One region of the Pseudomonas sp. GW821-FHT05H12 genome, then DNA from elsewhere that is predicted to be linked to it. Evidence: predicted binding sites of a transcription regulator. Region 1 holds the regulator's gene; each other region holds the start of a gene.
The links. The regulator FliA, encoded in region 1, starts transcription of late flagellar genes. The targets are predictions, from matches to a motif close to CTAAAGTTTNNNNNNNNNNNGCCGNTAA.

Region 1 (8,064 bases):
ATCGCTGCGCGGTCATGTTCGATACCGGCAAAGCGATCAACCTGGCCTGCCATAAGCACCAATTTGAGCAAGTTGCTTTCCACTTCGGTGACCAATTGGGTCACACGCTTGATCACCTGGCCGGTGAGGTCCTGGTAATCCTGGGCCAGCAGAATGTCGTTGAGGTTGCTGGAAACCGTGCGGTTTTCCTGCTCGCTGCGCGACAAAAAGCCGTCGACCCGACGCGCCAATTCACGAAACTCTTCCGCGCCCACTTCCCGACGCATGAAGCGGCCCCAGTCAACGCTGAGGGCCTGGGCTTCATTGGCCATTCCATTGACCAGGGGCGTGGCGTTCTCCACCAGGTCCATGGTGCGGTTGGCCGCCGCCTCAGTCAGCCTGACCACGTAGGACAGGCGTTCGGTGGCATCGGTGATTTGCGAAATCTCTTCGGCCTGGGGCATGTGCGGGTCAATCTGGAAATTGACGATCGCACTGTGCAGCTCGCGCGTGAGCTTGCCCACTTCCTGGTACAGGCCGCGGTCACGGGTCTGGTTGAGCTCATGGATTAACTGCACCGCGTCGCCAAACTGGCCTTTTTCAAGGCTGTCGACCAACTGGTGAGCATGCTTTTTCAGGGTCGACTCGAAGTCTCCCTGTGACGTTTCTTTATGCTCCATAGCTCCCCCGTGGCAGCATCAATGACCGATGCGTTCGAAGATTTTCTCGATCTTCTCTTTCAAGGCCAGCGCAGTGAATGGCTTGACCACGTAACCGTTTACCCCGGCTTGGGCGGCTTCGATGATCTGCTCACGCTTGGCTTCGGCGGTCACCATCAGCACAGGCAGGCTGCGCAGTTTTTCATCAGCACGCACGTGGCGCAGCAAATCGATACCGGTCATGCCCGGCATGTTCCAGTCGGTTACCAGAAAGTCGATGCTCCCGCTGTTGAGGATCGGAATTGCCGTAATGCCGTCATCCGCCTCGACCGTGTTTGTGAACCCAAGGTCACGCAACAGGTTTTTTATGATCCGCCGCATCGTTGAGAAGTCATCAACGATGAGGATTTTCATGTTCTTGTCCAATTCGACCTCCAAGCAGTCTTAAACGCGCCCAGCACCTGGACGCGCCATTTCAATCAACAGGCGTTACACAAAAAGGACTGCCCAGGGCACCACGGTACGAACCCGCGAAAGCGTGGGCTTTCACGGTAGCGTCTGCAGTGTCCCCACACTGCCTGTCAGCGCGCTCGCCACTCTCCCAATCGCCCCCGCAAGCGGGCTGCGCACTGGCTATGCAGCTGGCTGACACGCGACTCGCTGACCCCCAGGACCTCACCGATTTCCTTGAGGTTCAGCTCTTCGTCGTAGTACAGCGCCAACACCAGTCGCTCACGCTCCGGCAAATTGGCGATCGCGTCCGCCAACGCGCCCTGGAAGCGTTCATCTTCCAGGTCACGCGACGGCTCGAGATGTGCACTCGCGCCGTCCTCGTGCAGCCCTTCGTGTTCGCCGTCCTGCAACAGGTCGTCGAAACTGAACAGGCGGCTGCCCAAGGTATCGTTCAAAATCCCGTAGTAATCATCGAGACTCAATTGGAGTTCGGCCGCAACTTCATGATCTTTAGCGTCACGACCGGTTTTTGCTTCAATTGCGCGAATTGCATCACTGACCATGCGCGTATTGCGGTGCACCGAACGCGGTGCCCAATCGCCTTTGCGCACTTCGTCGAGCATCGCGCCACGGATACGGATACCCGCATACGTCTCAAAACTTGCACCCTTGCTCGCGTCGTATTTGGTCGACACTTCGAGCAAGCCGATCATGCCGGCCTGGATCAGGTCTTCGACCTGGACGCTGGCCGGCAGGCGTGCCAGCAGGTGATAGGCGATACGCTTGACCAACGGCGCGTAGCGCTCGATCAACTCGCCCTGGCTGTCACGGGCAGACTTCTTGTACGCGTTGTAGCCAGTCGCTGTCATAGCACGGGTCCTGCGCTCGTCTGATGCACCAATCGCTCGACGAAAAACTCCAGATGCCCCCGCGGGTTGGCGGGCAACGGCCAGGTATCGACCTTCTGGGCAATGGCCTTGAACGCCAGTGCGCACTTCGAACGAGGGAACGCTTCATAGACCGCACGCTGCTTTTGCACGGCCTTGCGTACACACTCGTCATAAGGAACTGCGCCGACGTATTGTAAGGCGACATCGAGGAAGCGATCCGTGACCTTGGTCAACTTGGCGAACAGGTTTCGCCCCTCCTGAGGGCTTTGGGCCATGTTGGCCAGCACGCGGAAGCGGTTCATGCCGTAGTCACGGTTAAGCAGTTTGATCAGGGCGTAGGCGTCGGTGATCGAGGTGGGTTCATCGCAGACCACCAGCAGCACTTCTTGCGCCGCGCGCACGAAGCTGACCACGGACTCGCCGATCCCGGCGGCGGTGTCGATCACCAGCACGTCGAGGTTGTCGCCGATATCACTGAAGGCCTGGATCAGGCCGGCATGCTGCGCCGGGCTCAGGTGCACCATGCTCTGGGTGCCCGAGGCGGCCGGCACGATCCGAATGCCACCGGGGCCCTGGAGCAGCACATCGCGCAGCTCACAACGGCCTTCGATCACATCGGCGAGGGTGTGTTTGGGTGTCAGCCCCAGCAGAACGTCGACGTTCGCCAACCCCAGGTCAGCATCCAGCAGCATGACGCGACGGCCAAGCTCTGCCAGGGCCAGGGACAAATTCACTGACACGTTAGTTTTCCCGACGCCACCTTTGCCGCCGGTCACCGCGATCACCTGTACGGGATGCATGCTGCCCATTTTATTTCTTTACCTTGTCTTGCTTAGACGCAGGCTACATGGCTTGGCCGCGTGAATCGCTTGCAGACCATCGATGTAGATACATTTCACGGTGTTCATGCTGCCCTCAACCGACCCGTTTTGCCGGGTTGTGGTAAAGGTCAGCGAACATGTCGGCCATCGCTTCCTCGCTAGGCTCTTCTTGCATTTGCACGCTGACTGCACGGCTGACCAACTGATGACGGCGCGGCAGATGCAGATCATCCGGGATCCGCGGCCCGTCGGTCAGGTAGGCAACCGGCAATTCGTGGCTGATGGCCAGGCTCAACACCTCGCCCAGACTCGCCGTTTCATCGAGTTTAGTCAGGATGCAACCGGCCAGGCCGCAGCGCTTGTAGCTGTGATACGCAGCGGTAAGAACCTGTTTCTGGCTGGTGGTTGCAAGCACCAGGTAATTCTTCGACTTGATGCCACGCCCGGCCAGGCTTTCCAGTTGCATGCGCAACGCCGGGTCGCTGGCTTGCAGGCCAGCGGTATCGATCAACACCACGCGCTTGCGCAACAGGGGGTCGAGGGCATTGGCCAGGGACTGGCCCGGGTCGACGTGGGTCACCGACACATTGAGGATACGCCCCAGGGTCTTGAGCTGTTCCTGGGCACCAATACGGTAGCTGTCCATGCTCACCAGCGCGATGTTCTGCGCGCCGTACTTGAGCACGTAACGCGCGGCCAGTTTGGCCAGGGTGGTGGTCTTGCCCATGCCGGCAGGGCCGACCATAGCGATCACACCGCCCTCTTCCAGGGGCTCGATTTCCAGGGTGACGATCATGCGCGCCAGGTGGGCCAGCAACATGCGCCAGGCCTGGCGAGGCTCTTCGACTTCGGCGGTGAGGGCCAGCAGGTCGCGGGACAACGGGCCGGACAAGCCGATACGTTGCAGGCGGCGCCACAGGTTGGCCTGTTGCGGCTTGCTGCCTTGCAGCTGGGTCCACGCCAGCGAACCAAGCTGGACTTCCAGCAGCTCACGCAGGCCATTGAGTTCAAAACGCATCGAGTCGAACACACGCGGGTCGACTGCGGGGGCCGGGGCTGGCGCAGCAGGACGCGGTGGTTCTTTGAAGGTCGGTTCTACCAACGGCTCGGCAGCGGTCAGCGGCAGGCCGGCGAACAGTTGGCGATTGGTGGTGGCATCGCTGTCGCCACGCATGCTCAGTTCAGCCTGGGCCGACACAATGCGCGAAGCGGTCTTGCGCAGCTCGTCTTCGAGTTCCATGTTCGGCACACGCGGCGCCAGCGCCTGGGGGGTGTAATCCAGGGCAGCCGTCAGCTCGACACCACCGGCAATGCGGCGGTTTCCGATAATCGCGGCGTCGGCGCCCAATTCATCACGAACCAGTTTCATGGCCTGACGCATATCGGCGGCGAAAAAACGCTTAACTTGCATAACCCACTACCCTCAGCCGTTGGGCCCTACTGTCGCGACGATAGTCACTTGCTTGTTGTCAGGAATTTCCTGATAAGCCAAAACGTGCAAATTCGGTACTGCCAGGCGCCCAAATCGCGACAACATCGCTCGGACGGGGCCGGCCACCAGCAGAATGATCGGCTGGCCTGCCATTTCCTGGCGCTGCGCGGCTTCGATCAACGAACGCTGCAGCTTCTCAGCCATGCTTGGCTCCAGCAGAACGCCCTCTTCCTGGCCTTGTCCTGCCTTCTGAATACTATTGAGCAATATTTGTTCCAACCTTGGTTCCAAGGTGATCACAGGCAGCTCGGAGTCAATCCCTACAATGCTTTGCACGATTGCACGCGACAATCCGACGCGCACGGCGGCCACCAGGGCGGCAGTATCTTGACTCTTGGCGGCATTGTTGGCGATGGCCTCGGCAATGCTGCGGATGTCGCGCACCGGCACTTGCTCGGCCAGCAGCGCCTGCAGCACCTTGAGCAATTGCGACAGCGACAGCACGCCCGGCACCAGTTCTTCGGCGAGTTTTGGCGAGGCTTTGCCCAGCAAACCCATCAATTGCTGGACTTCTTCGTGGCCGATCAGCTCGTGGGAGTGCTTGTAGAGGATCTGGTTGAGGTGGGTCGCGACCACGGTACTAGCGTCTACCACGGTATAACCGAGGGACTGGGCCTGGCTGCGCTGGCTGACTTCGATCCACACCGCGTCAAGGCCAAAAGCCGGATCTTTGGCGGTTATGCCGTTGAGCGAGCCAAACACCTGGCCGGGGTTGATCGCCAACTCGCGGTCCGGGTAGATCTCCGCTTCAGCGAGGATCACGCCCATCAGGGTCAGGCGGTAGGCGCTCGGGGCCAGGTCGAGGTTGTCGCGAATGTGCACAGTGGGCATCAGGAACCCCAGGTCTTGCGACAGTTTCTTGCGCACACCCTTGATCCGGGCGAGCAGTTGGCCGCCCTGGTTGCGGTCTACCAGCGGAATCAGGCGGTAGCCCACTTCCAGGCCGATCATGTCGATCGGGGTCACGTCATCCCAGCCAAGCTCCTTGGTTTCCTGGGCGCGGGCCGGGGAAGGCAGCAAATCCTGCTGACGGGCGATTTCCTGCTGGGCCAGCACCTTGACCTGGTTTTGCTTGCGCCAGAACAGGTAGGCACCGCCAGCGGCCATGGCCGCCATGCTGAGGAACGACACGTGGGGCATGCCCGGCACGATGCCCATGATCGCCATGATGCCCGCCGCCACGGCCAGCGCCTTGGGCGAGGCGAACATCTGACGGCTGATCTGCTTGCCCATGTCTTCGGAGCCCGAAGCACGGGTCACCATGATGGCCGCTGCTGTAGATAACAACAGTGATGGCAATTGCGCCACTAAACCGTCACCGATGGTCAGCAAGGCGTACACCTTGCCCGCATCGCCGAAGGTCATGCCGTGCTGGAAGATACCGACGGCCATGCCGCCGATCAGGTTGATGAACAGAATCAACAGGCCCGCAATGGCGTCACCGCGTACGAATTTGCTGGCACCGTCCATCGAACCGTAGAACTCAGCCTCTTGGGCCACTTCCAGGCGGCGGGCCTTGGCTTGGTTCTGGTCGATCAGGCCGGCGTTGAGGTCGGCGTCGATGGCCATCTGTTTGCCGGGCATGGCGTCGAGGGTAAACCGTGCGCTCACCTCGGAGATACGCCCGGCACCCTTGGTGACCACCACGAAGTTGATGATCATGAGGATCGCAAACACCACGATACCGACCACGTAGTTGCCGCCGATCACCACCTCACCGAAGGCCTGGATCACCTTACCTGCAGCGGCATGGCCGTCCTGGCCGTGCAGCATGACCACCCGGGTCGACGCCACGTTGAGCGCCAGGCGCAGCAGGGTCGCCACCAGCAGGATGGTCGGGAAGACCGCGAAATCCAGGGGCCGCAGGGCGTATACGCAGACCAGCAGCACCACCACCGACAGCGCAATGTTGAAGGTGAAGAACACGTCCAGCAGGAACGGCGGCATCGGCAACATCATCATTGCCAGCATCACCAGCAACAACAACGGCACACCCAGATTGCCTCGCGAAAGGTCAGTCAGGGTGCTGCGGGCCGTGCCGAGCATTTGAGAGCGATCCACCACCGGTATTCCTCGTTTCCTTGAAGCAAACTTTTGACGCCGAAAAGCGACTTGCAGGCGGTATTGCAAGAAGCCTTCCAACTTTTGCTTGAGGAATACACGACTGGCGTCTTTGCTCACCCGTCAGCGTGGATGCACCTTCGCGGCCTGAGGGCCTTTGGGGCCTTCCACAACGCTGAACTCAACTTTTTGGTTCTCCTCCAGCGTCTTGAATCCGTCGGACTCAATGGCTGAATAGTGTACGAACAAGTCTTTCTGATCATCGTCCGAGGTGATGAACCCAAAGCCCTTTGCCGCGTTGAACCATTTGACCGTGCCCGTCGCCATTGCCTTACTCCCGACCGCCGCTTAAGAACTTGCAGCACTATCAAACCGCGAAGCCATGCCAACGACCACTGTCAACCTTGACAGGTCGCCCCCCATCAACGACGAACGGTAAATTGTAGTGAGCGGGTTGTCAGGAGTCGCGGCGCAGCTCTGGGGGGATAGGCAGGTCTTTGAGCGGGTCCGGGCGCTTGCCCTTGCCCGCGCGGTATTGGCGGATCTGATAGACGTACGCCAGCACTTGGGCAACGGCCAGGTACAGCCCGGCCGGGATTTCCTGGTCCAGGTCGGTGGAGTAGAAGATCGACCGCGCCAGCTCAGGCGATTCCAGCAGCAGGATGTCGTTGGCCACCGCAATCTCGCGGATCTTCAGCGCGGTGAAGTCACTGCCCTTGGCCAGCAGCATCGGCGCGCCGCCCTTCTCCGGGTCGTATTTGAGCGCCACGGCATAGTGGGTCGGGTTGGTGATGACCACATCGGCGTCGGGCACTGCGGCCATCATCTTGCGCTGGGACATCTCGCGCTGCAGCTGGCGAATGCGCTGCTTGACCTCTGGGCGGCCTTCCTGGTCCTTGTGTTCGTCGCGCACTTCCTGCTTGGTCATCAGCAGCTTCTTGTGGCTTTCCCACAGCTGGATCGGCGCATCCACGGCGGCAATGATGATCAGCCCGCAGGCCATCCACAGCGAACTCCAGCCCACCAATTGCACGCTGTGAATGATCGCCGACTCCAGCGGTTCATGGGCGATGCGCAGCAAATCATCAATGTCGGATGACAACACCGTCAGCGCCACAAACAGGATCAGAATGAATTTGGCCAAGGCCTTGAGCAGTTCCACCAGCGCCTTGCTGGAAAACATGCGCTTGAGCCCGGGCCCGGGGTTCATACGGCTGAACTTGGGCGCCATGCTGCCGGGCGCAAACAACCAGCCGCCGAGGGAGACCGGGCCGATCAGTGCGGCCAGCAGCAGCGTAATCAGCACCGGCTGCACCGCCAGAATCGCGATCTTCCCCGAGTGCAACAGGTACAGCCCCATGGCGCCTGGGCTGAGCAGCACTTCGCGGGGCAGGGAGAAGTTGAGCTTCATCAACTCCATCAGGTCCAACGCCAGGCCACCGCCGTAGATCAGCAGGCCACCGGCACCGGCGAGCATCACCGCCAGGGTATTGAGTTCTTTGGAGCGGGCAATCTCGCCCTTTTCCCGGGAGTCCTTTTTACGTTTCTCCGTGGGGTCTTCTGTCTTGTCCTGACCACTCTCGCTCTCGGCCATGGCTCAACGCGCCCGTGCCATATCACGTAAGAACTGCAAGGCGTCGGTCGCCAGCGGTTGATACTGATTGAGAATGTCGGCCATGCCGATCCAGAAAATCCCCATGCCCAGCACC
Region 2 (8,064 bases), on a different contig from region 1:
TTCGCGCATTAAGGTCGGCCCCAATATCTGCGCCTCCATCGGCACGCTCATCGCCTCCAGAAAGCGCAGCAATGACTCGCTGAGCCGCTCATCCATGGGCGAGGAATACATGCCCCGGGGCTTGGCCTGCGGGAGTTCGGGGAAGTTATCCAGCGCCAGCATCAACTCGGCCGCCAGGCTGAAGTCCAGCCGCAGGTACACCGCCAGCATCGGTTCCGCTTCGCTGGCCTCGGTTTCCATGGTGAACGGCACCGGCACCGACACCACCAGGTAATGCTGGGCGTCGTAGCGGTAGATCTCTTCGCCCAGGTAGCCGCTCTTGCGGCCCTGGCACACGATCACGATGCCCGGGTCGTACAGCACCGGCACGCGGTGCAGCGGCCGGTTGGAACGCAGGAAACGCACGTCATCCAATACGCTCAGGTTATAGCCTTCAACAGGCGCCAGGGCGCTAATCAGCTCGACAATTCTCTGTGTACGGCCCACGGCATCGGCTCCTCTGCAAAGCCACACAGTACTGCGCCAGAGGTGGCTGGCGCTACGCACTCATAGGAATAGGCAATCAGCACATTGGAATGGATATTCGCCCAAACAGCGCTTTTCCGTAGCCTGAAACAGCACTTTCAGCCCACGGAGATTCCCCCATGCTTATCGTCTACAACCCTGCAAACGGTGAAGAAATCGGCCGCGTAGCCAAACACTCTGCGACCGAGGTCAAGGCCGCCGTCGACCGCACCTGCGCCGCCTTCCCCGACTGGTCCGGCAAACTCGCCAAGGAGCGCAGTGACATCCTGCGCCGCTGGCACGACAGCGTGAAGGCCGACAAGGAAGCCTTCGCCGAACTGCTGTGCCGTGAAAATGGCAAATGCCTGACCGAAGCCCGTGGCGAGATCGACTACGGCCTGGGTTTCATCGAGTGGTACGCCGAAGAAGCCAAGCGCGTCTACGGCGACACTATCCCCACCCACGACCGTAACGCCCAGGTGATGGTCACCAAGGAAGCGGTCGGCCCGGTGGCGGCCATCACCCCATGGAACTTCCCGTTCATGATGATCACCCGCAAGGTCGCCACCGCCTTGGCCGCCGGTTGCACCATGGTGATCAAGCCGGCTGAAGACACGCCGCTGACCGCCCTCAAGCTGCTGGAATACGCGCGCAACGCCGGCATCGGCGAAGGCGTATTGGAAGTGGTAGTGGGCGACCCCAAGGAAATCGGCCCGATCCTCACCGGCGACCCGCGTATCCGCAAGATCACCTTCACCGGCTCCACCGCCGTGGGCAAATTGCTCGCCGCGCAATGCGCCGCCACCGTGAAGAAGATGACCCTGGAACTGGGCGGTAACGCGCCGTTTATCGTGTTCGAGGACGCCAACCTGGACGCCGCCGTACAAGGCTTGGTGAGCGCCAAGCTGCGTAACTCTGGCCAGGTGTGCATCTCACCCAACCGCATCTTTGTGCAGCAGAGCATCCTTGAGGCGTTCACCGAGCGCCTGAAGCAGGCGGTTGCCGCAATTGAAGTGGATCAGGGCCTGCGCGAAGGTTTTGTGGTCGGGCCTCTGGTCAATCAGCTGGGTTTTGACAAGGTGGTGCGCCTGGTGGAAGACGCCAGGGCTGCCGGCGCAACCGTACTCATGGGCGGCAAGCCTCACGCCAAGGGTGGCCTGTTCTACGCGCCGACTATCCTCACCGGCCTGGGGGATGACTCGCCGCTGGCCACCCAGGAGATCTTCGGCCCGGTGTTCGCCCTCTATGTCTTCAACGATGAAGAAGAAGTGATAGAACGCGCCAACAGCACCGAATTCGGCCTGGTGGCCTACGCCTACACCAGCGCCCTGGGCCGTTCGTTGCGCCTGTCTCGCCGGCTTGAAGCGGGCATGGTGATTCTGAACTCAGGCTCCGTGGGCACCGCCTCGATTCCGTTTGGCGGCATCAAGCAATCCGGGTATGGCCGCGAAGGCAGCTATTACGGGATCGAAGAGTACGTGCATGTGAAGTATGTGTTGATGGCCGGCATGTAGGGGCTGGATTTGCCCACGCCATACGCGGATAGTTCGTCCCATTGACAGGACAATAGGTTGACCATGCAAGACCTCAACGACCTCTACTATTTCGCCAAAGTCGTGGAAGCCGGTGGCTTCGCCGCTGCCGGCCGGCTGCTGGGCATTCCCAAGTCGCGGCTGTCGCGGCGCATTGCCGAGCTGGAAGAACGCCTGGGCGCCCGCCTGCTGCAACGTACCACCCGTCAACTCACCCTCACCGCCGTCGGCGAACGTTATTTGCGTCACTGCCAGGCGATGTTGCTGGAAGCGGAGATGGCCGACGAGGCCGTGGCCAGCATGTCCAGCGAGCCTCGGGGACGGTTGCGTGTCAGCTGCCCGGTGGGCATGGCCCAGCACATGTTGCCGGAGATGGTCGCGGGCTTTCTCGCCGCCCATCCGCTGGTGCAGCTGGAAATGACCCTGGTCAACCGCCGTGTCGACCTGGTTGCCGAAGGCATCGACGTGGCCCTGCGCGTGCGCGAGCTGGGCGATGAAGATCCGCTGTTGGTGACCAAGCGCCTGCGCCAGGCTCAGACCCTGCTGGTCGCCAGCCCCGCGTTTCTACAGGGGCGACAGATCAACACGTTGGAAGACCTCAAGCAACTGCCGGTGCTCGGTGCACTGGAGGCCGATCGCCTGGTCCACCTGCGCCTGATCGACCCCCAAGGCAATGCCGAGGACTTGTCGATGGAGGCGCGCCTGGGCATCGACGACTTTATCGTGCGCAAGGCCTGCGCCCTCAAGGGCCTGGGGTTTACCGTGCTGCCGATGATGTACTGCGAGGAAGAATTGGCCAGCGGCGCGTTGGTGCAACTGCTGCCCGAATGGTCGTCGCCGGGCGGCTGGTTGCAGGCGGTGTACCCGCATCGCCGTGGGGTGCTGCCGGCCATTCGCGCGTGGATCGATTACCTGGAAGAGGCCTTCAAGGGCTGTGGAGATCGCTTGTTATGAAGATGACTGAAGCCCAGGTCGCGGCGTTCTGCCTGAGTTTGCCCGGTGCGCGGGAGGACTATAAATGGGGCGGTGTGCGGGTGTTTTCGATTGCGGGCAACAAGATGTTTGCCTTGCAGAATCTGCGGGGGGAGTCGTTGGCGTTCAAGGTCGACAAGGCGTTGTTTCTTGGGCATATCGACCGGCCGGGGATTCATCCGGCGCCTTATTTGGCGCGGGCGCAGTGGGTGATCATGAATACGCCGTATCCGCTGGGGGCTGAGGAGTTGCGGGGGCTGTTGCAGCGGTCTCACCAGTTGGTGGTGGGTAAGTTGCCCAAGCGGGCGCAGGTGGGGTTGCGTCTGGAGTAAGGGGTCTGACAGCTTTCCAACTGTTGCCCTGCGATCAAAAATGTGGGAGCTGGCTTGCCTGCGATGGCGGCCTCACGGGGTACATATCCATTTCTTGGGTAACGGCGGCTTATGGTTCCGCTCTTACAGCGGCTCACTTTGGAAAAGCCGGAATGCCGGCCCAGCCCAAAGTAAGCAAAGGGTTCTTGCCCCAACACTCGGCACCTCGCCTAGGCTCGGTGTGCCCGTAATCCGACAGTGATTTGGGGGGCCGCCTAAGATCAAAGTCAAAAGCAAGAGCACAGCGGCCTGACAGCCGGCTTGAGTGGTGTAGAGCAAAAGCAAACACGGTCCACTGTAGGAGCCGGCTTGCCGGCGATGGCATCAACCGGGTATGCCTGATTCACCAAGGTGCCTGCATCGCCGGCAAGCCAGCTCCTACAAGAGCGGCTCGCTTCGCATCGTGGTTAGCGTTGGGTGTTTTGCCTAAAGGACTGACAGCAGCGTGCCGCCCAGGAACAGTTGGTCCAGCCAGAACACTTGGTGCAACAGCACGATCACCCAGAACAGGACTTGGTAAGACACTTTGCGGGTCTTGTGCCGGAAGACTTGCTGGGCGAGTAACGCGCCCGGCCAGCCGCCTGCCAGTTCGACGGCGTGCAGGATATTTTCCGGGGTGCGGCGGCCTTCGGTCTGGGCCTTGCGTTTGTCGTTCCAGTACATCAGGAACGCCACCACGCTGACCACGCCGTAGGCCGCGAGCGGGATCAGCGTTTCGCCGCGATACCAGAGCAAGGCCGAGCCCAGCAGCGGCACGGCGCACAGCAGCACGAAGATCAGCGCCTTGAGGCGTGGGTGCTGGATGTTCATGGCTTGACCGCGGTCCAGTCGATCCAGCCGAATTGCCAGGTCGCCAGGATCACCAGGCCGAAGGCGATGCGGTACCAGGCAAAGGCCGCGTAGCTGTGACTGGCGATGAACTTGAGCAAGGCCTTGACCGCGATCATCGCGAAGATGAACGAGGTGACAAAACCGATGGCGAACACCGGCAGGTCATCGGGCTGGAACAGGTGACGGTACTTGTAGCCCGAATACACGGCGGCACCGACCATGGTCGGCATGGCCAGGAAGAACGAGAACTCGGTGGCGGTCTTGCGCGACAGGCCGAACAGCAGGCCGCCAATGATGGTCGCGCCGGAACGCGAGGTGCCCGGGATCATCGCCAGGCACTGGGCAAAGCCCACCTTGATCGCGTCTTTCCAGGTGATGTCGTCCACGGTTTCGGCGTGCACCGCGTGCTGGCGGCGCTCGGCCCACAGCATGATCACGCCGCCGACGACCAGGGCTGCCGCCACGGTGATCGGGTTGAACAGGTAGTGCTTGATCAGGTCGGCAAAAATCACCCCCAGTACCACCGCCGGCAGTACCGCGATGATCAGGTTGACCGTGAAGCGCTGGGCATTGCGCTGGGTCGGCAAGCCGGTGACCACGTCGAAGATCTTGCGCCGGAATTCCCAGACCACGGCGAGGATCGCGCCCAGCTGGATGATGATATTGAACGCTTCGAAGCGTTCGCCGCCGAAGCCGATCAGGTCGGCGACGATGATCTGGTGGCCGGTGCTGGAGATCGGCAGGAACTCGGTCAGCCCTTCCACAACGCCCAAAATCAATGCCTGTATGGCGGTCCAAATGTCCATGTTTCTCCCAAAGGTCGTGCGTGTTTCTAATGATTCAAAGAGGCGAGCGCACCGAAGGCCCGGTGTTGATAGTCAACCCCGGCGTGCAAAAATTGCGTGAAAAATCAGGCAGTACTCAGGTTTTCCGATTGCAGGCCGAAAGCCTATCAGACAAGCCGGAAATGTCGATGCAGCACCCACAATTATAAAAAGCACGGAGTGACAGGACCATGAACAGTTTGCGCAGCATGTCGATCAGCCGTCGTCTCTGGCTGATCCTGATCGTCGCCGTGTTGATGCTGTTGACCCTGGGCCTGCTGATGCTCAAGCAGATCCACGGCGACCTCTACCAGGCCAAGCGCCAGCAGACCCAGCACGTGGTGCAGACGGCCAGCGGCGTCCTCGCCTATTACCAGAACCTTGAAAAAACCGGCGCGCTCACCCGCGAAGCCGCGCAGAAACAGGCGTTGAGCGCCGTGCGCGGCCTGCGCTACGACCACGACGACTACTTCTGGATCAACGACCTCACCCCCGTGATGATCATGCACGCCGCCAACCCCAAGCTGGACGGCCAGAACCTCTCGGCCATCCGCGACCCGGACGGGTTTGCGGTGTTCAACGAGTTCGTGATCCTGGCCAAGGCCAAGGGCGCCGGCATCGTCAACTATCGTTGGCCGAAGCCGGGTGCCGAAGCGCCGGTGGAGAAAACCTCGTACATCCAGCTGTTCGAACCCTGGGGCTGGATCATCGGTTCCGGTGTGTACGTGGACGACGTGCAGGCCGAGTTCAAGGGCCAGGTGTGGAAAGCCTCGCTGATTGGCCTGGGCATTGCGCTGGTCATGGCCTTGCTGGTGACAGTGATCGCCCGCAGCATCGTCAACCCGTTGCAGGCGGCGGTGAATGCCATGGGCAATATCGCCAGCGGCGAAAGCGACCTGACCCGCAGCCTGGACACCCACGGCAATGATGAGGTGACCCAGCTGTCCCGGCACTTCAACAGCTTCACCGCCAAGCTGCGCCAGGTGGTGGGCCAGTTGCAGGTGTGCGCCAACGCCCTCGGGCAGTCCTCCACCGAGCTGGGCACCAATGCCAGCCAGGCCCATGACCGCAGCCAGCAGCAGTCGCAGCAGATGGAACTGGTGGCCACCGCCATCAATGAAGTGACCTACGGTGTGCAGGACGTGGCGAAAAACGCCGAGCACGCCGCCAGCGAAATGCGTGACGCCCAGGCCCAGGCGCAGCAAGGCCAGGTGAACATCGACGGCAGCCTGCAGCAGATCGACCAGCTCTCGGGCACCATCAGCCAGGCCGTGGAGGTGATCCGCACCCTGTCCAGCGAAAGCACACAGATTGGCGGCGTGCTGGAAGTGATCCGCTCGATTGCCGACCAGACCAACCTGCTGGCCCTCAACGCCGCCATCGAAGCGGCACGCGCCGGCGAGCAAGGCCGGGGGTTTGCCGTGGTGGCCGATGAAGTGCGCCTGCTGGCCCAGCGCACGCAAAAGTCCACCGCCGAGATCCAGGTGATGATCGAGCGCCTGCAGGGCCACTCGGAAGCGGCGGTCAAGGTGATCAGCGACAGCCACAGCGCGTCGCAACTGACCATCGAACAAGCCGGCCAGGCCGGTGCCAGCCTCAATGCCATCGGCCAGGCGCTGCGCAACCTCAACGGCCTGAATGCCTCGATCGCCAGCGCCACCTTGCAGCAGGCCCATGTGGTTGAAGACATCAACCAGAACGTCACCCAGGCGGCAGGCCTGTCCCACAGCACCGCGTTGGCGGCAGAGCAATCGAGCGTCGCCAGCGCCCACCTGCGCGGTCTCAGCGAACAACTCGATGGCCTGTTGCGCCCATTCAAAATCTAACCCCGCCCCCTGTAGGAGCCGGCTTGCCGGCGATAGCGCTCTTGAAATGGCCACAAGACCCAAGGGCGAATCGCCGGCAAGCCGGCTCCTACAATGGACCATCTTTGGTTACAATCAGCGCCCTCTTCGTCTCCCCTAAGGAACCGCCATGTCCGGGCTTGAACTGTTCGCCGCCGCCCTGGGGGTGATCGCTGTCTGGCTGACGGTCAAACAGAACCCTTGGTGCTGGCCCATCGGCCTGGTGATGGTGCTGCTCTACACCTGGATATTCTTCGACGTAAAACTCTATTCCGACATGCTGCTGCAAGTGGTCTACGCCGCGCTGCAAGTGTACGGCTGGTGGCAGTGGACCCGCGCCGGCGAGGTCAAACAGGGTCGCCAGGTCACCAGCCTCGGCTGGCCGGCGATCATGACCAGCCTGGCCGTGGGTGCGGCCGGCAGCCTGTTGTTGGGCGCGGCCATGGCCCACTGGACCGACGCCGCCCAGCCCTGGCTCGACGCCGCCCTCACCGGCTTCAGCCTGGTCGCGCAGATGTGGATGGCGCAGAAGCGCGTGCAATGCTGGCCGTTGTGGATCGCGGTGGATGTGATTTTCGTTGGCCTGTTCCTCTACAAAGGCCTGTACCTCACGGCCGCGCTCTATGCGCTGTTCACCGTGATCGCCGTGCAGGGCTGGCGTGAATGGCGTGCCGACCCGGCGCTGCGCGCATGAAGGTGGTGGTACTGGCCGGCCCCGAGTCCAGCGGTAAAAGCTGGCTGGCGGCGGAACTGCAAGCGCATTTTGGCGGTGTGATGGTCGGCGAATACGTGCGCCACTTCATAGACCAACATCAGCGCGACACCACCCTGGCCGACATCCCCGCTATCGCCCACGGCCAACTGGCCTGGGAAGATGCCGCCCGCGCCAAACAGCCCGACCTGCTGATCCTCGACACGCACTTGCTGACCAACAAGCTGTGGAGCCAGACCCTGTTCGGCGACTACCCCGCCTGGCTCGACAGCGAACTGCTGGCACGGCACTACGACCTGCACCTGGTGCTGTCACCGGAGGACGTGGAGTGGACCGCCGACGGCCAGCGCTGCCAACCGGAACTGGCGGACCGCCAGGCGTTTTTCCAGGACAGCCTGGACTGGATCGAGCGGCACCAGCAGCCAGCGCTGGTCATTCGTGGCAGCTGGGAAGAACGCCGCGCCATCGCATTCC
Region 3 (8,064 bases), on a different contig from region 1:
GCGAACCCATGGGCATGCCTGGGGCGGCGATGCCCAGCAGGTCATTGCGTGTGCGCAGGGCCAGGACCTGTTCGGCAGGCACGTGGCCTTCGACGAACTTGCCGTCGATCACGGCGGTATGGCACGAGCCCAGGCGCGGGGCCACGCCCAGGCGTTGTTTGACGGCGCTCATGTCGGCTTCGACGTGGTCATTGACCTTGAAGCCGTTGCTTTCCAGGTGGCTGATCCATTTTTTGCAGCAGCCGCAGTTGGTGTCGCGGTGGACGTCGATGGGAATGAGGTCGGCGGCTTGGGCCAGGGTGGTGGTGAACAGGGCTGAGAGCAGGACCAGGCGCAATGGGGTTTTCATAGGATCTCGCGTGCAGGAGGTGGCCGTTGGGATGGCGGGGATCATGACGACGTCATCGCAGGCAAGCCAGCTCCCACAGGTCAGCGAAAGGCGGAGTAATGTTTCTAAATTATACGGAGGCGCCGTTTTCCAGGCGGTGCTTGAGCTGGTCGAGGGCAATGCCCGACAACTCGATCATGCGCTCATGCAGGGTGGCCAGTTGCAGCTCGGTCTCGTAGGTCAGCACACGCTTGAACAGCGTGCCACCGCGATGGGGCTGCAGGAAATAATGGATGGAACCGTCCACGGCCAGGGAGGTGAACACGGTCTTGAACTCGCCGGGGCGCCGAGCGATCTGCACGCGGTAGCTCATGGGGACGCGTACGCCCAGCAGGTCGATGATTTCGGTAAACCGCGTGCCCGCAGGGAGCGAGCCGGTGGTGCCGGTGTCGGCACTCAGGGACGTGGGGTGCCACTCGTGCCAGCGGTCGGGCTGGGTCACATAGTCATAAACGGCATCGATGGGGGCCTGGATAAAGCGTTCCTGACTGATCCGCTCCAAGCGGACCGATTGCTCGGCAGCGCGCATGGCACACCTCCTGTGTGACGACTAGGAAATGTCAGAATAGTCCTACTCCCGCGCTTTGCACGGGAGCATCCAGGCAATTGATCAACGGACTTTGAAGCGGCTCATCAGGGCAATCACCCGGCCATTGGCGTCCAGCAGGCTCTGGGTGTTGGTTTCGGTGGCATGGCCGCTGTGCACCAGCTCTTCGACCATTTGTCGGATCTGCACCATGCTGCGGTTGATCTCCTCGGTCACCGCGCTCTGTTGCTCGGCCGCCGTGGCGATCTGGGTGCTGAGGTTGTTGATGTGGCTGACCGAGCCGGCCATCTCATCCAGGCCGGTGTTCACCCGCGCCGTTGCATCCGCCGCCGACTGGCAACTGGCCTGGGTGTTTTCCATGGCGGCCACCGACGAACTTACGCCGGTGGTCAAGCGCGCCAGCATTTCGTTGATCTGCGAGGTGCTGGCTTGGGTGCGTGCCGCCAGGGCGCGTACTTCGTCGGCTACCACCGCAAACCCACGGCCTTGCTCGCCGGCACGTGCCGCTTCGATGGCGGCGTTGAGCGCCAACAGGTTGGTCTGGCCGGCAATCGCGCCGATCACGCCGAGGGTTTCGGTGATGCGTGCAGCGTCCTGGCGCATGTTTTCCACGGTGTGGGTGGCGCTGGAGACTTCGCCGATCAACGCGCTGACGCTGGTGGAGGCTTCACCCACCACCACGCGGGAACGGTCGGCGTGCTCGTTGGCGCGCTGGGTGAAGGCGGCGGTTTCGGCGGCATTTTGCGCCACGGTCTCGGCGGTGGAGCTCATTTCGGTGATGGCGGTGACGGTCTGGTCGGTTTCCGAGGCATGACGCACCAGGATCCGGTTGGTCTGCGCCGAGGCCTGTTGCAGCTGCTCCAGGCCCGACGACATGGCGCCGGTGGCCTGGGTCACTTCGCCGATCATGTTTTGCAGGTAGACGATAAAGCGGTTGACTGAATGGCCGATGGCGCCCAACTCGTCTTCCGCACGGATGGTGATACGCCGTGTCAGGTCCGCATCACCGGCCGACAGCGCGTCAATGTTGGTCTTCAGCGACTTCATGCGCTGCACCAGTTGACGAATCGCGTACACCGCGAGGAGCACCAGCAGCAACACCATCGGAATTTGCAGCAGGGCTAGGGTGCCGAGGACATCGTCGCGCTGGGCGGTGATCAACGAGGTGGGCAGGGCAGTGGCAAGGAACCACGGGGTGCCTTCGATGGGGCGCAGGTAGAAGGTGCTGGCCACGCCGCCGTTGTCGAACTCACTGCGTTGCAGCCCCTGGTCACGATGGGCAAGGGCTTTGCTGACCTGCGCGGCAAACGCCGAACTGCCGGCCAGTTCGCTGATGTTTTTCAACACCACCGGGCCATTGATGCGCGAGCTGTTGCTGATGATCTTGCCGTCGCCTTCGACGATGAGCATCTGGCCGCCGATGTCTTTTTCCTTGCTGGCCACCAGTTCATTGAAGAAACCCAGGGTCACGTCGATGGTGGCCACACCGTAGGCCGCACCGTCGCGCTGGATCGCCATGGCGCAGTTGGTGCGCGGCTCCTGGCTGGCGTCATCCTTGTAGGCAGCAGCCCAGGCACACTGGCCGCGTGGCGAGGCGAGGCCGCCGTTGTACCAGCTCTGGTCGTAGTAGTTGGGGGCGGCGTCGCTGTTCCAGAAGGTGTTCACCGTCAGCTTGCCCGAGGCATCGCGGTGCCAGAACGTGCTGTGCTTGTTGCGCCCCGGGGTGCGCTGGTTCGGCAATGGCCAGATCCCGCCACCGAAGACTTTCAGCTCGCCATACTGGTCCACCAGGCCCGGCAGGACCTTGTCGATGGCATCGCTGTCGAGCAGGGGAATGGTCTGGGTGATGCTGCGTTGCTGGGCTTGAACCTTGTTCAATTCGCCCTTGATCTGTTCGGCCACCTCAGCGATGCGGTTGAGCACCACCTGTTCTTCGGTGTGGCGCAGCGTGGGCGCGACCAACTGGCCGATACCCACTACGGTCAACACGAATAACACCAGGACGAACAGCACCAGAAACAGGGTATAGCGGGCTTGGATGGAGCGCAGTGGGGGCATGGGGTCGTCCTTACGAAGCGTTTATGACCGACGTGGCTTTGTTAGAGCTTCGTAGGGCTATCGGCTTGGCAGGACGGAGCTTTAGGTACGATCGTACAAGAAAGTGCGGGCGCCGTTGACCGGCGCCCCACGGGTCAGATATCCAGCATCGCCATGACCGCTTCGGGGTAGCGCAGGCCCGCGGTAGCGTTGGCGGGGAAGATCGTTTCGAGCGCCGCCAACTCAGCCGGGTTGAGGCGGATGGACACGGCGGCCACGTTTTCTTCCAGGTATTTGCGTTGCTTGGTCCCGGGGATCGGAAGGATGAATTCGCCCTGGGCCAGCACCCACGCCAACGCGAGTTGCCCGGCTGTCACGCCTTTATCGGCGGCCAGTGCCTCGACCTGTTTCACCAGCAACAGGTTCTTTGCAAAGTTCTCGCCCTGGAAGCGCGGGCTGAGGCGGCGGTAGTCATCGGCGGCAAAGTCGTCCGGGCTTTTCAGGGCGCCGGTCAGGAAGCCCCGGCCGAGTGGGCTGTAAGGCACAAAGGCGATGCCCAGGCGTTGGCAGGCGGCGAGGCAGCCGTTTTCCTGCTGGTCGCGGCTCCACAAAGAGAACTCGCTTTGCAGGGCGCTGATGGGGTGCACTTTATGCGCTCGCTCCAGAGTGGCGGCGGACGCTTCGCTCAGGCCCAGGTAGCGCACTTTGCCTTGTTTCACCAACTCGGCCATGGCGCCGACGGTTTCTTCGATGGCCACTTCCGGGTCGATACGGTGCTGGTAATAAAGGTCGAGCGTCTCGATGCCAAGTCGGCGCAGGGTGCCGTCGATTGCATTACGGATGTACTCGGGTCGGCCATTCACGCCGCGCAGTGCCGGGTTGGCCGGGTCGCGCACGATGCCGAACTTACTGGCCAGGAACACTTGGTCACGCTTGCCGGCGATGGCCTGGCCGATCAGTTGCTCGTTGGTGTGGGGGCCGTAGATGTCGGCGGTATCGAGAAAATTGACCCCCAGTTCCAGCGCGCGGTGCAGGGTGGCGGTGGCTTCTTTGGTGTCGGCGCCAGTGGTGTAGAAATCGGTCATGCCCATGCAGCCGAGGCCAATGGCGCTGACGTGGGGACCGTTTGTTCCGAGTTGACGAGTGTGCATGGGTACAGCTCCTGGGTGAGTAGGCGCCTATTGTTATCCTCGACAAAACTGCGATAAACCGGCTAAAAGCACTATCACTGTTTGTGATTTCTAAATAATCGCCCTGGGAGCCTGTCTTTGGACCGATTCAACGCCATGCGTGTGTTCACCCGAATCGTCGAGTTGGGCGGGTTTGCCAAGGCCGCCGACAGCCTGCAGTTGCCGCGTGCCTCGGTGACCATCCTGATCAAGCAGTTGGAAGCGCACTTGGGCGTGCAATTGCTGCAGCGCACAACGCGCCAAGTCAGTCCTACGCCGGATGGCGCCGCTTACTACCAGCGCTGCGTGCAATTGCTGACGGACCTGGAAGAAACCGAGGCGGTATTTTCCACCCATCGCCAGAACCCACGGGGCACTCTGAGTATTGATATGCCATCGGGGATTGGGCGGCTGATCGTGATTCCCGCATTGCCGATGTTTACGGCGCGCTACCCGCAGATCGAGCTGGAAATCGGCCTCAACGACCGCCCCGTGGATCTGATTCGCGAAGGTGTCGATTGCGTGCTGCGCGGGGGCCTGGCCCTGGATGAGTCGCTGGTGGCGCGGCCCTTGGCGATGATGGACCAGTTGACCCTGGCCAGTCCTGGCTACCTTGAGCGTTTTGGCGTGCCCGAGACACTGGAAGCATTGGCGGGGCACCAGATGGTCGAGTACGTCTCCAGCGCCAGTGGCAAACGTTTTGGCCTGGAGTTTCAGGTGGGTGCTGAATTGCGCGAGATCAATTTAGCCAAGCAAGTGGCGGTGAACAGCTCTGACGGCTACTTCTGTGCCTGCGAGGCCGGGTTCGGCCTGATCCAGGCGCCGCATTATCACGCGATGCGACAACTGGCGGCTGGCACATTGGTGGAGGTACTGCCCCAGTTGCCGGTGCCGAAGATGGCACTCACCGCCCTGTACCCGCCGCATCGGCAATTGTCACAGCGGGTCAGGGTGTTTGTGGATTGGTTGGTGGAGCTATGCGCTCAGCCCGGCACTGGGTTGCGACGCTAAATCGCTGTCAGTGGATCAGCGACGTTCGTAACCGTGACCGCCGTCATCGTAACGGTGGTCATGCCAACCGCCACCGCCGCCATGTGGGAAGAAGAAGCAGCCGCTCATGCTCAGCATGATCAGCAATGGAATCAGCAGTGTGATTCGACGCAACATTTGAAAATCCTCAAGGGTACACACAAGGTCAGTCAGGCAAGCTCAATCAGGCTTGGAACAAGCCAAAGTTTTACATCGCCTGTAACATAGGACCCTGCCGACCCCCGTCCATCCCCGTAACCGGGTATGTGCTTGGCATGTTCGGCGATACAAAGTGGATACATCTATCAGGTTCAGGAACCCGTCATGACTCAAAAGCAGCGTTTGAAATATTCGATTCTGATTGCCCTGTCGGTACTGGCGATCATGTTTGGCCTGTCCTACCTGCAGAACACCGGCGTGATCAGCGAGAAAACCTTCCAGTACATCGCCATTGCCGTGGCGGTGATCGTGGTGGTGATCAACGGCATCATGCGCCGCAAGGTCAAGCCGCACTTCTGATTCAGGCGCCACCTTCGAGCACTTTGGCAGCCTCTTCATGGAGGCTGTAGCTTTTATCGGCATTGAGGGTGATCACGCCCTCGCTGCACAGGCGCTTGAGCACTTCGCGCACGCTGAGAAACGACAGCGGAATGCCCAGTTCCAGCAAATGGCTGTGCACGCCGCGCACCCCCAGGGTGCGCTGGTTGTCGGCAGCGGTGAGCAGGGCGTCGATGACCTTCAGCCGAATCAGGCTGGTGCGCAAACCGAAACACTTGAGCAAATGGCGAATCCGCTGGTTGCCTTGCTGTTCGGGCGCTTTGCCGAACGCATGTGTGCCGTTGCCAAAATTGGCATCGGCAGTCGGTGAATGTCCGTCCGTGGGCAGTTGCGAGTTGTACATGCAAAAAACTCCTTATCAGAGCCTGATCAGGAAAATGATGGCGCTCTTATTAAGTAAGACGTATGAGCGACAGAAATCATGAAGTCCCGGATGTAGAAATTTTGTCGGTATCCGGTTTGTGACCTTGTGGTTGCCCTAAATAAACGTGCCCGCCCGCTAAATTATTCCTGGCTTATTGCGTCCTTACGGTGGGGTAGTTACCCCTCGTGAGGGTGTTCAATTTGACGGTGGAGTCGGCGTGATTATTTCCAATGGGTTGTCCAGGGCGTGCATGGCAGGGGTGTTGCTGGGGTTGAGCTTCGCCGCGTCGGCACGCGAGCCGGTGGCACAGGCATCGGCGGATATCCGTCGCACCACATTCGGCTTACCACACATTCGCGCCAACGATGAACGTGGCCTGGGCTACGGCATCGGTTACGCGTATGCCCAGGACAACCTGTGCCTGCTGGCCAATGAAGTGGTCACGGTGAACGGCGAACGCGCCCGTTACTTCGGCCCCGATCAGGCAACCCTGGAGGAGCGCAACAACCTCGCCAGCGACGTGTTTTTCACCTGGCTCAATACCCCACAGGCGGTCGCGACCTTTTGGAATGCGCAAACCCCGCAGATGCAGCAGCGCATGCAAGGCTACGTCGCGGGCTACAACCGTTACCTGAAAGAGCAGGGCGCGCCGGTGCAGTGCCAGGCGGCGTGGGTGCGGCCACTGGTTGTTGAAGACCTGGTGAAACTGACCCGTCGGCTGCTGGTGGAAGGCGGTGTCGGGCAGTTCGCCGAGGCCCTGGTGGGCGCGACGCCACCCCAGGCGACTGCCGGCGTGACAGTCGACGGCAAAGCCTTCGCACTGGCCGCTGCCAATCAGCAGCGTTTTACCCTCGACCGTGGCAGTAACGCGGTTGCGGTGGGCCGAGACCGTTCCTTCAATGGCCGGGGCATGCTGCTGGCCAACCCGCATTTTCCTTGGGTGGGCGGCATGCGCTTTTATGAAATGCACCTGACCATCCCGGGCCAACTGGATGTCATGGGCGCCGCGTTGCCAGGTTTGCCGGTGATCAATATCGGCTTCAACCAGCACGTGGCGTGGACGCATACCGTCGACACTTCCAAGCACTTCACCCTGTACCGCTTGACCCTCGACCCCAAGGATTCCACCCGCTACCTGCTGGACGGCAAATCCATCCCGCTGGATAAAAAACCGGTCACCGTGCAGGTCAAGCAGCCCGACGGCAGCCTCAAAACGCAAGCCCATACGGTCTACAGCTCGCAGTTCGGCCCGGTGGTGCAATGGCCGGGCAAGCTCGATTGGAACAACCACTACGCGTTCAGCCTGCGCGACGCCAACCTCGGCAATGACCGCGTGCTGCAACAGTGGTACGCCATGAACCGCGCGACCAGCCTCAAGGAACTGCAAACCTCGGTGCACACCCTGCAAGGCATCCCGTGGGTCAACACCCTGGCGGCTGATGACCAGGGCCAGAGCCTGTACATGAACCTGTCGGTGGTGCCCAACGTCAGCGCCGCCAAGTTGGCGCAGTGCAGTGACCCGCGTGCCGGCCTGCAACTGATCCTGCTCGACGGCGCCCACAGCGCCTGCGCCTGGGATGTCGACCCGCGTGCGGCCCAGCCCGGTATCTTTCCGGCTGACCAACTGCCGCAACTGGAGCGCACCGACTACGTGCAGCATTCCAATGACTCGGCATGGTTGGCCAATCCCAAGGCGCCGCTGACCGGGTTCTCGCCGGTGATCAGCCAGGACCACATCGGCCTCGGCCCGCGTGCACGCTTCGCCTTGCAACGCCTGCAATCCCTGGAATCGCAGCCCATCACCGTGGCCGCGCTGCAACACATGGTGATGGACAACGAGGTGTACCTCGCCAGCCAGGTCATGCCTGACCTGCTCGCGTTCTGCGCCAAACGCCTGGGCGCTGATGCAGTGGCCCTGCAACCGCTGTGCACCAGCCTCAAGGACTGGGACCAACGCGCCAACCTCGACAGC
Region 4 (8,064 bases), on a different contig from region 1:
TAACCCTGTAAGTCGGTAGGCAACACGTTTGTCGTCATCTACCGGCCCGCTGAAATCAAAACCCATGCCCCGCTGCCCGCGGCTACCGACTGTCGCCTGAACCTGATGATAAGACTCGAACAGTGGTTTCTTGCTGGTCAGCGCCACCAGGCCACCCGGTGAGCTGCGCCCGTACAGCACGGACGACGGTCCTTTAAGAATGTCGACCCGTTCGAGAAAATACGGATCCACCTGCATCGTACTGTAGGTGCCGCTGTCTCCCATGGACTTCAAGCCATCCAGGTAAATGTTGTCGACCGATCCGTCATTGAAACCGCGCATGGCCACGTAGTCATAACGATGGGTTGCGCCATAAGGGTTGGTCAGCACGCCGGGCGTATAACGCATGGCTTGCGCGACGGTTTGGGAGCCCTGGTCGTCCATCTGTTCACGCGTCACCACTGAAACGGTTTGAGAGGTTTCAAGCAGCGCGGTGCTGGTCTTGGTTGCGATTTGGCTATGGGTCGCGTTGTAACCGTCCATGCTGCCCAAGGCATTACCCAGGGCGAAGCCTTTGATGTCCGTGGTAGGCAGCGTCAGCGTGCTACTTTCCGGCTGTGCCTGCAGAACAAAGCTGACACCGTCCTGTGAATCTGCCTGCAACCCAGAGCCAATAAGCACGTGATTCAAACCTTGCTCGGCCGAATAGTCACCCTGTAGGCCGCTCGATTGTTTGCCCTGAGTCTGTAACGGCGTGCTGGATAGGGTAATACCCGCCTCACGGGCAAACTGATTAAGTACCTCACTCAAAGGACCGGCAGGAATGTCGTAGTGCCGGTTGATCTGCTCGGTACCTGGTTGCGCGGCGAAGCCGACAGTCGGCAGCGTACCCATACCCAACGCCGTCGAAAACAAAGCGGCGCGGATGGCTTTGGCTAGCAAAGGGTGGGGAAAGACAAAGGAGTCGTTTTGAAAACGTACAGTCATGTTCAAGGTCCGTAGAGGCCGGTGAGGGCAGTTTGAGAGGCTTACTGTCTAAGCCGGACTCACGGAAAAAAGCCGCCAAAAAAACTGGATGCAGCCCATAACAATTCAGACCGCCCGTTCCAGGCTCACCCACCAACGTGTGCGATAGCGCACCTGAACCGGCAGCGTCTTCGGCAATATCGCCAGCAGCTGGTCGGTGTCTTCCAGGCGGAATACGCCCGACAGCCTTAAATCGGCAATATCGGCCGAACAACCCAGATGCCCCGGTCGGTAACGACTCACTTCTGCCAGGAAATCCTCAAGCCGCATGCCTCGTGTGATGATCAGCCCGTCAGCCCATGCCCCTGCATCCAAGTCCAGAGGTGGAGCAACGACGACTTGCGTCTGGTTCACAAGGTAGTCCTGCCCTGAGTGGGCCTGGGTGGATAACCCATCGACCGTGTGCGGAGAGTGAATGGCGACGTTTCCACTGACCACACTCAGCCGTGTGCAGTCGCGCTCCTGGCGCAGGGTAAAGCGCCCGTCGATTCCTTCGAACAGGCCGTGGCGGGTTTTCACCAACAAGGGCGTTGGCGCTGCTGCGCCGCAGTTGACCAGGATTTCCCCGCGCAAGAGTGTGATCAGGCGTTGCTGAGGGTCAAAGCTCAGGTCCACCGCACTGTCGGTATTGAGTTGCAGACGCGTGCCATCCGGCAATTGAATACTGCGCCGTTCACCCGTGGCGGTGGCGAAGTCGGCCGTCCAGCGTTGCCAACCCACCAGGTCTCTGCTGATCCAGCCTGCCGAACCCACCAATACAATGCCGGACAACACCTTCAGCGCCTGCCGGCGATCGAGCCCCTGCGCGCTGTTTTCCAACGCCACATGTGCGCCGGGGATCGCCGTCAGTCGACTGTTCAATTCCTGCTGCAGCGCCTGCACCCGTTGCCAGGCCAACTCGTGATCAGTATGGGCCTCACGCCAGTGTTCACATTGCGCACGCAGGCGCACATTGGCGCGATTGTTACGCAGGCGCAGCGCCCAGTTGATGGCTTGTTTGACGACCTGGGAGTCAGGGTCGTGCCGGGAAACATTCATGCGCCATACCGCAGGACGTAACAGTGATAGAGCCCTTGCGCGACATAGCGCTCCACGGATCGCAGCGATACGCCCATTTGCTGCGCAATTTGTGCATACGCCAACCCATCGCACTGAGCCAATAGAAACGCCTTACGCACTTTAGGCTTCAGACCTTCCAGAAGCAGGGCGATTTCCTCCAGCAACTCCAGCACCAGCGCACGGGCTTCAGCGCTCGGTGTCAATGCCTCCGGTAGATGTGCGATGGACTCAAGATAAGCACGTTCTATTTCTTCACGGCGCCAGTGATCAATCACCAAGCCCCGGGCGATGGTGCGTAGAAATGCGCGAGGTGCCTTCAGTTCGAAGCGTTCGGTTTTCTGCAGCAGGCGCACAAAGGTGTCCTGCGCCAGGTCTGCGGCATCGGCGGCATTTCCCAGGCGGCTGCGCAACCAGGTGTTGAGCCAATTGTGGTGGGTGCTGTACAGCGTCTGCACAACACTTTCACACGGGATGTATTCAGAAGACGGCATTCACACAGGCCCGGCCAAACGTCACAAATGATAATTAGTCGCATTGTCTGGAAGGCTGAAAGATTTTGCAATCTCTGAAGCGTGCAGCGCTACCGCTTGTCGGTTTCCTACGCCAAAAGAGGATGCCTCTCACAAATTTCTAAGATTTGCCGACGCTTGGCCGAAAGCCTGATGAGCCATGCGTGCACCGAAATAGAGCGGCCCGAGAGTCCGCCTATACCGTTACATGGAATGTTCCACTCGGCACGCTCACCCCCCTTTGGCAAAAGAAGTCGATGAAATGAATCTCAAGTTCAGTCATAAAATTCTGTTGGCCGCGTCAGGCGTCGTGGTTCTGGCCTTCGCGTTATTCACGCTCTACAACGACTACCTGCAACGCAGCACCATCAAGCAAAACCTGGAATCGTCCATCCAGCAATCCGGTGAACTCACCGCCAGCAGCGTGCAGAACTGGCTCAGCGGCCGGATCCTGGTACTCGAAAGCCTGGCGCAGAACGTTGCCCACCAAGGCAGTGGTGCTGACCTCCCCGGGTTGGTCGATCAGCCTGCATTTACCTCGAACTTCCAGTTCACCTACGTCGGTCAAACCAATGGCGTGTTCACACAGCGCCCTGACGCCAAGATGCCCGATGGTTACGACCCTCGTCAGCGCCCCTGGTACAAACAGGCTGTAGCGGCTGATAAAACCATGCTCACTCCGCCTTACATGGCCGCAGTGGGCGGGCAGATCGTCACCATCGCCATGCCGGTGAAAAAGAACGGTGAGTTGTTGGGTGTGGTGGGGGGCGACCTCAGCCTGCAGACCTTGGTGAAGATCATCAACTCGGTCGACTTCGGCGGCATCGGCCACGCGTTCCTGGTCAGCGCGGACGGCCAGGTCATCGTCAGCCCTGACCAGGATCAGGTGATGAAGAACCTCAAGGATATCTACCCGGGCACGAGCCTGCGAATCGAGAAGGTCAACCAGGACGTCGTCCTCAACGGCCAGGATCGCATCCTGTCGTTCACCCCTATCAGCGGTTTGCCGGGTGCAGATTGGTACATCGGCCTGTCGATCGATAAAGACAAAGCCTACGCGCCGCTGGGCAAATTCCGTACTTCTGCATTGATTGCCATGTTGATCGCTGTGGTGGTGATTGCCGTGCTTTTGAGCCTGCTGATTCAAGTGCTGCTGCGGCCATTGACCACCATGGGCGTGGCCATGCAGGACATTGCCCAGGGCGAAGGCGACCTCACCCGCCGCCTGGATGTCACCAGCAAGGACGAGTTCGGCGAAGTGGGCAGTGCGTTCAACCAATTCGTCGAGCGTATTCACGCCTCCATCTCTGAAGTGTCCTCGGCAACCCGTCAAGTGCACGACCTGTCCCAGCGCGTCATGGCTTCGTCCAATGCCTCGATCATTGGCTCCGACGAGCAGAGTGCGCGTACCAACAGCGTGGCTGCGGCCATCAACGAGCTGGGTGCAGCCACCCAGGAGATCGCCCGCAACGCCGCCGATGCTTCCCAGCATGCCAGCGGTGCCAGCGAACAGGCTGACGATGGGCGCAAAGTCGTCGAGCAAACCATCCTGGCGATGTCGGAACTGTCGCAGAAGATCAGCCTGTCCTGCACTCAGATCGAAACACTCAATGCCAGCACCGATAACATCGGCCACATCCTGGATGTGATCAAAGGCATTTCCCAGCAAACCAACTTGCTGGCCCTGAACGCGGCGATCGAAGCGGCCCGCGCCGGTGAGGCCGGGCGTGGTTTTGCCGTGGTGGCTGACGAAGTGCGCAACCTGGCTCACCGTACCCAGGAGTCTGCCGAGGAGATCCACAAAATGATCACCTCGCTGCAAGTGGGCTCGCGTGAAGCGGTGACCACCATGAACGCCAGCCAGTCTTCCAGCGAAGAAAGCGTAGAAGTGGCCAACCAGGCCGGTGCCCGCCTGGTCAGCGTGACGCAGCGAATCGTCGAGATCGACGGCATGAACCAATCGGTGGCCGCCGCGACCGAGGAGCAGACTGCGGTGGTGGAGACCCTCAACGTCGACATCAACCAAATCAACCTGCTGAACCAGCAGGGCGTGGCCAACCTCAACGAGACCCTGAAAGATTGCGATGCACTGTCGCAACAGGCGAGCCGCCTGAAGCAACTGGTCGACAGCTTCAAGATCTGACGTATTGATTGAACGGGTAGGAGCGAGCGGCCTCGCTCCTACTGTTCAGCTGAATAACCGGCGCACATTCTCCAGGGCGCCATCGGCAAACTCCTGCACAAATTGCTCAAAGCCCGCCTGTGCGGTCTCGACGGGCTCGGCAATAATCGTCCACACCACCTTCGAGCATTCGGCGCCCGCGGCTTGAACGCTGATCGCGGCCCAGAGCCTGGCGATCCCAAGGGTGTTGTAAAGGGTGGTCCAAGTCATGTGCATGGCATGCTCATCCCGGCTATTGAGCTGCTCCACGACGCAATGGCCGTCCTTGAAAAACTTCGTTCGCAGTGCACCCACGCCGGCGCCTGTCATTTCGATGCGGGTCAGCGCTGGGATGAACCTGTCAAAGCGCGCGAATTGGCCCACCATGCCCCAAACGTGGTTGGCATTGCTGGCGACAACGACAGATGCCACTATCGGTCGCCCTCGCGGGTTGCGAATTAATGTATCGGGTTGCAGCGGTTTCATGAGGTTGTCCTGAATCTATTTACAAAAAGCCTATGGCTCTGAGGTAGTTGCACCCTTTGCTCAGCAGCGACGGGTCTTTTTCCGGGTACTGTTCGCCCATCCGATGAACACCTCGTCGTGCATTGTCATGGCGAATCATCGACGTGTCGCTGATGTCCTCTTTCAGGTTATCCAGGTAGAACCCAAGCACGCCGAATAACGCGTTGTCCTGGCTCACCTTTCGCAACGCATGTTGCCAATCTGCAAGGCTGACGCGCTCGAACATGCAACCCATGCGGCCGAATGCGTCCAGGTAGTGTGCCCAGCTCAACGGTTGTGGGTTATGCAGGTTGAATACGTTGGCTGCCGCGTGAAATTCGCCACTGTGGAAGGCAATGAAACGGGCGAAGAAATCCACGGGCACCAAGTCAAAGTTCATGTCCAACTCAGGCACCAGGCCCAGTTGCAGCGAGCCCTTCAGCATCAGCATCAGGCGGTTTTTATGGGGTTGGCAGACGCCGTTAGAGGCGTTGAAGCTGATGTTGCCGGGGCGGTGGATATTGACCCATGCGCCTTGCTCGACCGCCCGGCGCAACTGCCGCTCGGCCACCCATTTGGACAGGTTGTAACCATTTTTGATGAACACTGGCAGAGTGGGCTCGGCGTGTGCTTCGAGTACGTATCCCTGCACGTCGAGGCTGCTGGAGGCGGACAGTGTCGAGACAAAGTTGAAGACCTTCTTGCAGTGGGTTTCACATAGCCGCAAACACTCGGCTATCGGCGCGACGTTATCCCGGGCCAGGGAGGCGTAGTCCATCACATGGTTGACGTGCGCGGCGTTGTGCACCAACACCCCGTAATCCTGTGCAAGGCCGTTGTATTGCGCGTAGGTCAGGCCCAACCGAGGCAAGCTGACATCGGCGGCGTACACCTGAACCCGGCTGATGTCCAAGTGGTCCAGCTGGTATTCGCGCAACGCGTCGGCAAACCGTGCGGCAGCTGTTCGATCGGGCGACTCACGTACAAGACATGCAACTTTTTCAGCGCCACCTGCCAACAGTGCCTGGACAACATGCACGCCGACAAAGCTGTTGGCGCCCGTGACGATGACGTGGCGCGGGTTACCGGCACGCTCGCCGGGCAGTGCGTCAACTGCCCATTCCCGTTGAGCATCACATGCCGCTTGGCCTGTCAGTACGTCGGGTGCCGAGCCGTTCTCCATGAGCGCCGCAAGCGTACGAATCGTCGGGACTTCAATGAAGTGGCTCAGGGAAAAGCTTCGGCCAAAATGCTCGCGGGCCCGCAGCAGCAAAGTCGATAGCAACAGGGAGTGGCCCCCCAGGTTGAAGAAACTCTCATCGACAGACAGCGCCTTGGCAGGCAGCCCCAGCAACTCGCCCCACAGGTCAGCCAGGCGCACCTGAAGCGGCGTCTGTGCGGGGGTGGAAGTGGCATTTACGCGGCGAGCAACGGGCGATGTGAGCAACGCCTTGCGATCGATTTTGCCGCTGTCGGAACAGGGCAGGCAGGGCAGCTCGGTCCACTCCTGGGGGCGCATATGGTCGGGCAACCATTGCTGCGCGTACTCGGCCAGGCAAGCGACCGTGACTCCCGTTTCGGGCTGGGCGGCAAACCCCAGGATCCTGTGATCGCCATCAATCACCACGGCCACTTGGCGATACAGGCGGCTAATTCGCAAGCACTGCTCAATCTCTTGGGGTTCCACTCTAAAGCCGCGGATTTTTACCTGGTCATCGCGACGTCCACCCAGCTCGATGCCCTCTGCTGTCCATTTCGCCAGATCGCCGCTGCGGTAGGCGCGAAGGGGTTGTGTGCCGAACACTTGCAGCTCGACGAACGGGCTGCCTGCCGGTTGAGGCAAGCCCACATAGCCCAGACTTACACCTGGGCCGGCGATATACAGTTCGCCCATGACGTTTTCATCCACTGGCTGCAGGTCGTCATCCAGTATCAGAACCTGGCTGTTGGCGATGGGGCGGCCCAGGCTTCGATTGCCGTCACCGGGGCGCAATGTGCGGTGGGTAACCAGCACGGTGGTTTCGGTGGGGCCGTAGAGATTGTGCAATTGGCACTGTGTCGCCAATCGATCGATCACATAGGGCTCGCAGGCGTCACCCCCTGTGGACAGGTGTGCCAGGCCCAGCGGTGGGTCCAATGGCAGGATGCTGAGCAATGCCGGTGGCAGGAAGGCGTGAGTGACGTGCTGTTGGTGAATCAGATCGAGTAATTGTTGGGGGTCACGGTGTTGGTGTTCGCTTGGGACGATCAGCGTGGCGCCGGCGATCAGGCTGGGGAAAATATCGATCAGCGAGGAATCAAAACTCAGCGGCGAAAATTGCAGGACCTGGCTCTTTTCGTTGACCTCCATGCAGCGACCAAACCACGCGCAGAAGTGCGCCAGGTTACCCTGGCTCAACAGCACGCCCTTGGGTTGGCCGGTCGTCCCTGACGTATAGAGCACCATGCACGGCATCGCCGCCGAAGGGCGCACGAGCATCAGCGACGGCATTGCCATTGCATCGAGTTGGCTGACTGCGCTGACATCCAGAGACGCCACCTCACTGCGTAGTGGATGCGTACCTCCGTGCAGCAACAGGCAGGCCCCTGCGTTTTCCAACATCACCCGTTGGCGGCGAGCAGGTTGGTCGGGTGCCAGTGGCAGGTAAACGGCGCCGCAGCCCATTACGGCCAGGATGCTGGCGTACAGATCAACGGACTTTCTCAGGCAGACCCCAATCACCGGTAACGTTCCCGCGGTCTCCAACATCGGGCGCAGTTGCAGTTGGATCGCCAGGGCGCGCGCCTGCAGTTGGCGATAAGTCACCGTGCTACCTGACACATTCA

Region 2: AC07SU_RS25780 (methyl-accepting chemotaxis protein) is a predicted target of FliA. The motif match lies at 5,131-5,158, and genes of this name have one in related genera.
Region 3: AC07SU_RS01055 (methyl-accepting chemotaxis protein) is a predicted target of FliA. The motif match lies at 3,051-3,078, and genes of this name have one in related genera.
Region 4: AC07SU_RS29690 (methyl-accepting chemotaxis protein) is a predicted target of FliA. The motif match lies at 2,695-2,722, and genes of this name have one in related genera.

What each region holds. Positions count from the first base shown of each region.
Region 1 covers NZ_JBWKRS010000041.1:12,075-20,138, forward strand. Annotated here, with positions in the region: gene AC07SU_RS26620 (protein phosphatase CheZ) at 1-659, opposite strand, end outside; gene AC07SU_RS26625 (chemotaxis response regulator CheY) at 678-1,052, opposite strand; gene fliA (RNA polymerase sigma factor FliA) at 1,220-1,960, opposite strand; gene fleN (flagellar synthesis regulator FleN) at 1,957-2,790, opposite strand; gene flhF (flagellar biosynthesis GTPase FlhF) at 2,897-4,213, opposite strand; gene flhA (flagellar biosynthesis protein FlhA) at 4,226-6,340, opposite strand; gene AC07SU_RS26650 (cold-shock protein) at 6,479-6,682, opposite strand; gene flhB (flagellar biosynthesis protein FlhB) at 6,813-7,949, opposite strand; gene fliR (flagellar biosynthetic protein FliR) at 7,953-8,064, opposite strand, start outside.
Region 2 covers NZ_JBWKRS010000037.1:47,801-55,864, forward strand. Annotated here, with positions in the region: gene AC07SU_RS25750 (AraC family transcriptional regulator) at 1-486, opposite strand, end outside; gene AC07SU_RS25755 (NAD-dependent succinate-semialdehyde dehydrogenase) at 645-2,018, shown strand; gene AC07SU_RS25760 (LysR substrate-binding domain-containing protein) at 2,082-2,990, shown strand; gene AC07SU_RS25765 (MmcQ/YjbR family DNA-binding protein) at 2,987-3,340, shown strand; gene AC07SU_RS25770 (DUF1294 domain-containing protein) at 3,806-4,189, opposite strand; gene AC07SU_RS25775 (undecaprenyl-diphosphate phosphatase) at 4,186-5,016, opposite strand; gene AC07SU_RS25780 (methyl-accepting chemotaxis protein) at 5,226-6,860, shown strand; gene pnuC (nicotinamide riboside transporter PnuC) at 7,009-7,572, shown strand; gene AC07SU_RS25790 (AAA family ATPase) at 7,569-8,064, shown strand, end outside.
Region 3 covers NZ_JBWKRS010000001.1:222,103-230,166, reverse strand. Annotated here, with positions in the region: gene AC07SU_RS01065 (DUF411 domain-containing protein) at 1-349, opposite strand, end outside; gene AC07SU_RS01060 (SRPBCC family protein) at 459-917, opposite strand; gene AC07SU_RS01055 (methyl-accepting chemotaxis protein) at 999-2,993, opposite strand; gene AC07SU_RS01050 (aldo/keto reductase) at 3,128-4,123, opposite strand; gene AC07SU_RS01045 (LysR family transcriptional regulator) at 4,241-5,152, shown strand; gene AC07SU_RS01040 (hypothetical protein) at 5,168-5,308, opposite strand; gene AC07SU_RS01035 (hypothetical protein) at 5,495-5,689, shown strand; gene AC07SU_RS01030 (fe2+ zn2+ uptake regulation protein) at 5,691-6,071, opposite strand; gene pvdQ (bifunctional acylase PvdQ) at 6,310-8,064, shown strand, end outside.
Region 4 covers NZ_JBWKRS010000062.1:1,764-9,827, forward strand. Annotated here, with positions in the region: gene AC07SU_RS29675 (TonB-dependent siderophore receptor) at 1-966, opposite strand, end outside; gene AC07SU_RS29680 (FecR domain-containing protein) at 1,072-2,043, opposite strand; gene AC07SU_RS29685 (sigma-70 family RNA polymerase sigma factor) at 2,040-2,555, opposite strand; gene AC07SU_RS29690 (methyl-accepting chemotaxis protein) at 2,836-4,716, shown strand; gene AC07SU_RS29695 (SRPBCC family protein) at 4,762-5,220, opposite strand; gene AC07SU_RS29700 (amino acid adenylation domain-containing protein) at 5,240-8,064, opposite strand, start outside.